One region of the Paraburkholderia caribensis genome, then DNA from elsewhere that is predicted to be linked to it. Evidence: riboswitches for the same ligand, from Rfam matches in the RefSeq annotation. Region 1 holds a riboswitch; the other holds the start of a gene.
The links. Region 1 has a riboswitch for cobalamin ahead of C2L66_RS11850 (TonB-dependent receptor domain-containing protein). Riboswitches for the same ligand answer to the same signal wherever they lie in the genome.
Positions count from the first base shown of each region.

Region 2: it holds a riboswitch for cobalamin, as region 1 does, so the genes downstream of both, cobW (cobalamin biosynthesis protein CobW) here and C2L66_RS11850 (TonB-dependent receptor domain-containing protein) in region 1, are expected to answer to the same signal.

Region 1 covers NZ_CP026101.1:2,659,440-2,663,635, reverse strand. The annotation lists gene C2L66_RS11870 (EVE domain-containing protein) at 1-19, opposite strand, end outside; RNA gene ssrS (6S RNA) at 157-338, opposite strand; gene C2L66_RS11860 (cell division protein ZapA) at 403-720, opposite strand; gene C2L66_RS11855 (hypothetical protein) at 717-1,079, opposite strand; cobalamin riboswitch at 1,300-1,563, shown strand; gene C2L66_RS11850 (TonB-dependent receptor domain-containing protein) at 1,628-3,622, shown strand; gene C2L66_RS11845 (FecCD family ABC transporter permease) at 3,629-4,196, shown strand, end outside.
Region 2 covers NZ_CP026102.1:1,153,429-1,157,624, reverse strand. The annotation lists gene cobN (cobaltochelatase subunit CobN) at 1-487, opposite strand, end outside; gene cobW (cobalamin biosynthesis protein CobW) at 517-1,614, opposite strand; cobalamin riboswitch at 1,809-2,077, opposite strand; gene C2L66_RS21645 (hypothetical protein) at 2,231-2,812, opposite strand; cobalamin riboswitch at 3,097-3,371, shown strand; gene cobA (uroporphyrinogen-III C-methyltransferase) at 3,519-4,196, shown strand, end outside.

The DNA.
Region 1 (4,196 bases):
TCATCAGCCAGTAGCGCATGAGTCGGATTGAACGTGAGATAAAAGGAAGGTCTTCGTCGAACTGCTTCAAACGGCTTGCAACGCGGAGCGCGCCAATCTGCACAAAGCGCGCGCCCAAAGAAAAACGGCACCGGACAAAGTCCGATGCCGTTCGTATGGGTCCCCGCCTTAGCCGCTAGGCCGGCATCCTGAACCTGAGGTTCAGAATTGGTCGCAGTTAGCAGCACTTCGGGTACATCAGACAGAGTGACGCGCACACCCGTGCTACAAATTTCCGCAACCGTGCACATAGCATTGGTTCAAGGAATATATGACCTTGGCGAACCAGGCAGGGAAGCTTTAAAACGTTTGCTCTACAACATGAGCCCGACCGCGAAACAATCAAGCCCACCAGAATTTTCTTTACTGCACGCTGCTGTACTGTTGAATCACAGTGCCCAGCTGCTCATTCATCTGGTGCATTGTACGCCGGATTTCTTCGGCGGGAAATGATTCTCCGTGTCGCACGCTGGCTTGCAACCTAAGCAGTTCCGATGCCAGCGACAATGCCGCCATCACCGCGATACGGTCCTGGCCGCGTACGTTGCTGTTGGAGCGGATCTTCGACATCTCGGCGTCGACGCGCGCCACCGCTTCGAGCAGCGCCGCTTCCGTTTCAGGCGAGCAGGCGAGACGATAGGGCTGGCCGAGGATCGACACTTCGATCTGCTTCGTGGTCATGCGTTTTCTCCGTGGCGGGTCGCGTCGTTGTTCGCGTCGTGATTGGCCTGCACCTGCTGCTCGGGCGCGAGGAGATCGAGTTGATTGTCGGGCTCATGACCGCGAGCGCGCGGCAGCTTCTCGAGGATGGCGTTCAGACGCACCTGGGCGTCGTCGATCTTCGCGGACAGCGCATCGCGCTCCGCTTGCAATGCGGCGCGTTCTTCGCGGGTCTGTTCGAGTTCTACGCGGGTCGCTTCGCATTCGGCGCGCGCTTGTGCGAGCTGTTCTTCGAGTGCGAGGCGCGCTTCGTTGTAGCGTTGGCTGATCTCGATCAGCCGGCCGATGTTCTGTGACAGTGTTTCGAGTTCGGTGAGCATGTGCTGCGTCCTCTAAAGACATGGCATTCTAGCGCGGAATGTCGCACGCTCGGGCATTTGTCTCGTTTCGAGACGTAACAGTAGCGCTTTAATGCCGCATTATCCAGGTGTGTCGTCGCGATTCACGCATTTTTACCCTTAAAAAAGGACTCTTTCTAACAGTCCACCCTCGTCGTCCCTGCGCCGTCCCCGCGTTTCTTGACGCGTGTGTGCGCCACTTCTAAACTTGCGGCACTCTGGTGCCCGCGCGCGGTATCGCGCCGCGCGCAGTTAAACGGGAAGCAGGGAGCGAAGTCCGCCCGGACGAGCCAACCTGCGCTGTCCTCGCAACGGTACAACGACCGCAGTTCCTGCAGGTCGACCCATGCACGCGTCGAGCCATCCATGAGAGCCGATGCCGTGCGAAGCGCCACTGCGCATGCTGCGTGGGAAGGCGGGTCGGCCAGTCGTCAGCCCGGATACCGGCCGGAGGCAAGGAGCGTGTTGCTCCTTGTACAGGCATCGGCCCACGAGGAGCGGGCCGCGCACAGGCCCACAGGACTCTTTCGATGCTCACCTCCGTGTTTGTCCACCCGGCGTATCTGCGCCAGGTGTTTCCGCGCCCGCTGTGCCCACACTTCACACGCGCGCCGCTTGCTGCGCTCGCCGTGATCGCCTTCGCTTCAGTCCCGCTCGCCGCAGGCGCGCAGACGGTCGACGAGGCGAACCCATCCGCCACATCCACGGATCGATCGGACAATGGCTCGACGGGTTCTGCGGTGGCCGCGTCGTCATCCACTAACCCGGCGACGTTGTCGCCCATCGTGGTGACAGCCGACCGTCGCGCGCAGCGCCTCGCCGACGCGATTCCGCAGACCACGCTGTTCGACGCGCAGGACATCGCGGACAGCAGCGCGCGCGATTTGCCGGGACTGCTGCAGTTCGCGCCCGGCGCGCAGATCGTGCGAAACGGCGGACCAGGCGCGACGTCGAGTCTCTTTCTGCGCGGCGCGTCGGCGACGCAATCGCTCGTGCTGATCGACGGCGTGCGCGTCGATTCGGTGAGCCAGGGCAACGCGCAGCTCGAACAGATTCCGCTCGACCAGATCGATCACGTCGAAGTGGTCAACGGCAACGTGTCGGCGCTGTACGGGTCGGGTGCGATCGGCGGCGTAGTACAGGTGTTCACGAAGGACGGCGGCAATCATCCGCCGCGTTTTCACTTCGACGTCGAGTACGGCAGCTATCACACGCAACGCCAGGCGGCGGGCGTCGACGGTGCACTCGACAAGGACGGCCGCACGACCTTCAGCGTCACGCTCGCGCGCGCGAAGACGGACGGTTTTTCGTCGATCGACCCGGCGCTCGCGCCCGTCAATCCGAACGCAAACGGTTACTTCAACGAGAGCGTGAGCGCGTCGCTGCGCCACAAGCTCGACGACCAGTGGGACATCGGCCTGCGCTATTTTCAGTCGAACGGCAACGACAGCTTCGACAATCCCTTCGGTCTGCCCACCGATCTCAACAATCTGCACAGCAAGGTGCAGACGGCGTCAACCTTCGCGAACGGCAAGCTCACCGACTGGTGGACCACGCGCTTCGTCGTCGCGACAGGCAACGATCGCAGCAACACGTCGCTCAACGGCGACTACCTATACCGCTACGATTCGGACAACCGGCAGTACACGTGGCAAAACGATTTCACGCTTGGGCGCGATCAAAAGCTTCAACTGGGCTACGAGCATCTCGACCAGACGCTCGACTCGAATCAGTACAGCGCGCCCGCGCGTCACGTGAACTCGGTATTCGCGGGCTACACGGGGCGCTTCGGCAACAGCCAGGTCCAGGCGAACCTGCGGCGCGACCAGTACTCGGATTTCGGCGGAGCCAACAGTTACTATCTGGGCTATGGCTACGACTTCAACGAGCACTGGAAGGTGACTGCAAGCTGGTCCGATGCGTTTCGCGCGCCGAGCTTCAACGATCTGTACTACCCGTACAGCGGCAATCCGCTCATTCAACCGGAGCACAGCCATTCCGTCGAAGCTGCACTACAGTACGCATCCGACGCGCTCGGCCTGCTGAAGCTCACGGCATTCCAGACGCGCTATACGAACCTCATCGACTATGTGCAGACCACGCCGGGCATCTACGTCGCGGAGAACGTGGGACATGCGAAAGTGCAGGGTATCGAAGGATCGTGGCAGGGCCATGTGGGCAAAACCGACGTGCGCGCGGCCGTGACGTTCCAGAATCCCGTCGATGAAGACACGCATACCGACCTGAACCGTCGCGCGCGTCATTTCGCGTCGTTCGCCGCGAACCGCAATCTCGGCAGTTGGCGGGTGGGCGGCGAATGGCTCGTGAGCGGCGAGCGCGACGACGGCGGCACGGTGCTCGGCGGGTATGGCATCGTGAACCTGTCCGCGCGCTATAACATCACGAAGTCATGGTACGTGGCCGCGCAAATCCAGAATCTCTTCGACAAGGACTATGAACTCGCCTACACGTACAACACGCCAAGGCGCGGCGCCTCCCTCACGCTCGGCTGGCAGCAGCAATAACGCGCGATGAGCGGACTCGTGCAACGTCAGCGGCAACCCCGACCGGTCCAGCTCGCGCGCGGCATGAGTGCGAAGCGCGCGCTCGCCATCTGGACGGCGCTCGGCATCGCGGCGCTCGTGGTCTTCGTGGCGTCGCTCGCACTCGGCAGCGTGAGCGTCGCGCCGTCGCGCGTGCTCGATGCGTTGCTGCCGTCGGCTGATGCATCGTCCGATCTCGCCACGCAGATCGTTCGCACGCTGCGCCTGCCGCGTGCGCTCGCCGGCTTCGGTTGCGGCGCGTTGCTTGCGCTCGCGGGCGCATTGCTTCAGGTGCTGCTGCGCAATCCGCTGGCCGAGCCGTATGTGCTCGGCGTGTCGGGCGGCGCGGCGAGCTTCGCGCTGGTCGCGATGATGGCGGGCTGCGCGTGGTGGATCGTCGATGCATCGGCGTTCGCCGGAGCGTTCGTCTCGATCCTGCTGGTGCTCGGTCTTGCACGCGGCGCGCTGTGGCGCGGCGAGCCGCAGGACGCATCGCCGCGTCTGCTGCTGACGGGCGCGGTGATCGCGGCCGGGTGGGGCGCCGTGATCACGCTGC
Region 2 (4,196 bases), on a different replicon from region 1:
ACCCGCGCCACGCAATGCAGCGCAAGAACGATTCGGCGTTATGCGCGCCGCCTTCGCGCAGATAGCGCCACAACTGATGGCACAGGTCCGCGTCGGCCGTGCTGCGCGCGAGCAGGTTGGGGTCCTCCTGCAAGTCGCCGGAAAACATCGCGAGCGTCTGCTGCCTGCGCTGCGCCAGCGCCACGACCTGTTCGATCCCATACGGCCAATATGCCTCGCCGCCCAGATGATCGACGACGACGACGCGCGCATGCTGCAACACGTCGTCGAGGTAAAAGTCCACCGAAGCCGGCTGCCGCAGATACGTGACGTTCGCGAGGCGCACGCTCGGAAAGCCGTCGCCCAGGCGCGGCACGACGCTCGCAAGCAGCGACAGCGTGGTGTCGGCGGAACTGAGGATCACGATATCGGCCGGCTTCTGGTCGATACGGATCACGCCCTTCGTATCGTCGACGAAACCGCCAGGGACGGTGCGCAGCAGATGCATCGCGGTGCCTTCAGGTGCCTTAAGGTGACTTAAGCCTGTTGCGCCTGAGCGCTCAAGGCTGCGTCGAGCGCGCGTTGCAGCACAGGCTGATCGAGGTCTGCGCCGATCAGCACGAAGCGGCTCAGCGGCGACGCATCGAGTTCGCCCGCCTGCCAGCGCCGGTCGAAATAGCTGTCGAAGCGCCCGCCCACGCCCTGAATCACGAGACGCATCGCCGCGTCCTGCAACGCGGCAAAGCCTTTCACGCGATAGATCGTGTGGCCTTCGACCACCCGCTGCAGCGCCGCGATCATCGCCTCGCGCGTAGGCGCGCGCGCCGTGACGACGACGGAGTCGAATTCGTCGTGGTGATGGTCGGCGTGCTCGGGATCGTCGGCGGAACCGTGATGATCGTGGCGCAGATGAATCGTGTCTTCCGAAGCCGATTCGAGCCCGAGCAGCGCATGCAGATCGAGTTGGCCCATGTGCGCGCGCACCACCTTGACCTGCGGCGGAATCTCTTCGCGGATGACGGCTTCGACGCTCGCCTGCTGCGCTTCGTCGAGCAGATCGGTCTTGTTGAGAATCACGAGATCGGCGGCCGACAACTGGTCTTCGAACAGTTCATGCAGTGGCGATTCATGGTCGAGATTCGGATCGGCCTTGCGCAATTGATCGACGGCGACGGGGTCTTCGGCGAATTGACCGCTGGCCACAGCCGGACCGTCCACGACCGTCACGACGGCATCGACGGTGAAGCTGTTCTTGATGGACGGCCAGTTGAAGGCCTGTACGAGCGGCTTCGGCAGCGCGAGGCCCGACGTTTCAATCAGCACGTGATCGATCTGGTCGCGCCGCTCCACCAGTTGCTCCATGACGGGGAAGAACTCTTCCTGCACGGTGCAGCACAGGCAGCCGTTGGCAAGCTCGTATAGCTGGCCTTCCGTTTCGTTGCCGTTTTCATCGCAACCGATGCCACAGCCCTTGAGAATCTCCCCGTCGATGCCCAGCTCGCCGAACTCGTTGACGATCACCGCGATGCGCAGGCCGCCCGCGTGCTGAAGAATGTGACGCATCAACGTCGTTTTGCCGCTGCCGAGAAAGCCCGTGACGATCGTCACCGGAATCTTGCGCATCTGTGTCTGCATGATGGCTCCGCTGCTCGAAACAGGTTCGAGTGACCTCCGCATTGCGCGCCGTCCGGCATGCGCTTTTGCGAGGCTTCAGTGATACATGGGGACGAAAACGGCGCCGCATGCGCGTCGCGCCACCCGAACGACGGGACGCGCAAGCACACTGCGACACATGAGGAACAGTCGACACGGTGCCGCATCCCCGCAGCATGGCGTCGTTTTCTCGGGCCGGTATCCGGGCTGATGAAAGCGCCGCCTCTCCTTCCCGCGCGAGCGTTTTCGCGCAGTGGATTGTCTGCATGGGCCGCTATTGGACGCACATGCAGCGAGGCCGGCTCTGCATCGTCTGCGCGATGCCTTCACCTACCGTTGCGGGGAGCAGCATAGTTTGGCCGGCGGCTGTGCGCACGGCCCGCTATTTCCCGTTTAACTGCGCGCGCAGAGAGCGCACGCGAGCACCAGAGTGCGTGCGAGTTTAGGCCCGGCGGCAGGTAGCGTCAAGGTGAGACGACGACATCAGGGTTGGCCGATGCCGTCGTTCGGTTGCGTGGATCGCAATAGAGAGGGTCCGCCGGCTGCCGCCCTGCGACAGCCGTGGAGAGGCACGACTCAGTGGAGACTGAGTGTGAAATTAGTGCGCAGTAGCTTGCGGCGTGACTTCGATAGCCGTCGCCGACACGAAAACCGCGTGGATCGTGTCGCCGACGTGCAGATCCTTGAGGTCGAAATCCGGCGTGACCTTGATGACCTGCGTCTCGTAGACACCGCGCAGTGTGAGCAGGCGTTTCGCCGGGTCGATCTTCTGCACGGTGGACAGCGTTTCGACCTGATGCAGCGAGTCCCGGCCGTCCGAGCCGCGCACCGTCACCTGCGCATCGACACGCTCACGGATGCCCTTGCCGGCGGGGTCGACCTTTTCGGCCTGGACGAGCAGTGCATTCTTGTACAGCACGTCGACCTTGTCACCTACGCGCAGCTTGTCGAACCCGGGCATCTTGCCGTCCACCAGCATCGTGACCTCGATGCCGTCCTCGCCCTTCAGCGTGACTGCGCGGGCGCCTGCGTCGATGGCGATGATGCGCGCCTTCAGGTGCACGGGCGGCGCCGCTTCCACGAGCTTATCCGCGTCCCGTGCGAGCGAGTCTGCGGCTTGCACTGAGGTCGCCGTGAGCATGGCCGCCAGCAATACCGACGCAATCGCTGTTATTTTCATGTTGATTTTCTCCCTAAAGTTAATCTGCCGGTTCGACGGCAGATGCAGTCAAAAGCGGTGCCCGGCACCGCCAATCCGGATTGGCGTGAAATTTAATTAGGTATCCGATATTTGATACCGGAAAAACGGTCATTCCACTTCCGGTCACTATAAATGACCACCCTTAGGATTTACTACCGACAACACTTGAAAACAGTTTTCGAACTTCTTGGAACACGGTGAGAATCGTCGTCGGGCGAGCCCGTCGCACGGTCCCGCGCCGCCCGCCGGCAGGGCGTGTGTGCTATCGTATCGGCGCATCTGGTGCCCCGCGCTGGCTCGAAGGCCGGCGGGGTTAAACGGGAAACAGGGAAGCGCCTTCACATCGCGGCCGCAACACGGGCGAACCACGCGAAACATGAAGCCGCCAAGCCTGTGCTGTCCCCGCAACGGTCACGCGGCGAGCGGAATGAAGCATGTTTCGCGCAGTGCGTTCAAGGCCACTGCCTGCCATCCGCAGGTGGGAAGGCGAACGCGATGAGCCGCCAGCCCGGATACCGGCCAGTTGCAAGGGGGCGAGAATCTCATCGCCATTCGCTGGAACCGCGGGAAACGGATACCAGCGCCCACGCGCGGCACCGGCTCGAGCAGCCGTCGCGCGTCACAAGCAACATCGCATGACCTGTCACATTCAAGCGCCTGCCCGTGCAGCGGCGCCCTCCTCGCCATGAGCCGCGCCTGGCTGATCGGCGCCGGCCCCGGCGACGTCGAACTGCTGACGCTCAAAGCCGCGCGCACGCTCGCGCTGGCCGACGTCGTGCTGGTCGACGATCTCGTCAATCCCGAGGTCCTGCAGTTCGCGCGCGACGACGCGCAGATCGTCCATGTCGGCAAGCGCGGCGGACAGCAATCCACACCCCAATCCGAAATCGTCGCGATGATGCTCGATCATCTGCGCGCGGGCCGCAGCGTCGCGCGGCTCAAGGGCGGCGACCCATTCGTGTTCGGCCGCGGCGGCGAAGAGCAACAGGCGCTGCAGGCCGCAGGGATTCACGTCGAAATCATCAGCGGAATCACGGCGGGCATCGCCGCGCCCGCTGCCGTCGGCATTCCCGTCACGCATCGCGACCACGCGCAGGGCGTGATCTTCGTCACCGGCCACGGCGCGGGCGAGCACGAGGCGGACTGGCGCGCGCTCGCCGCCACCCACATGACGCTCGTCATCTACATGGGCATGCGGCGGCTCAACGAGATCGTCGACGCGCTGCTGCGCGCCGGCATGCCGCCCGACACGCCCTGCGCCGCCATCGAATCGGCGACGCGCCCCGAGCAACGCCATGTCCGCGCGACGTTGAGCGAGTTCGTGCAGCGCGTCGCGCAGGCGCAGCTCGGTTCACCGTCGATC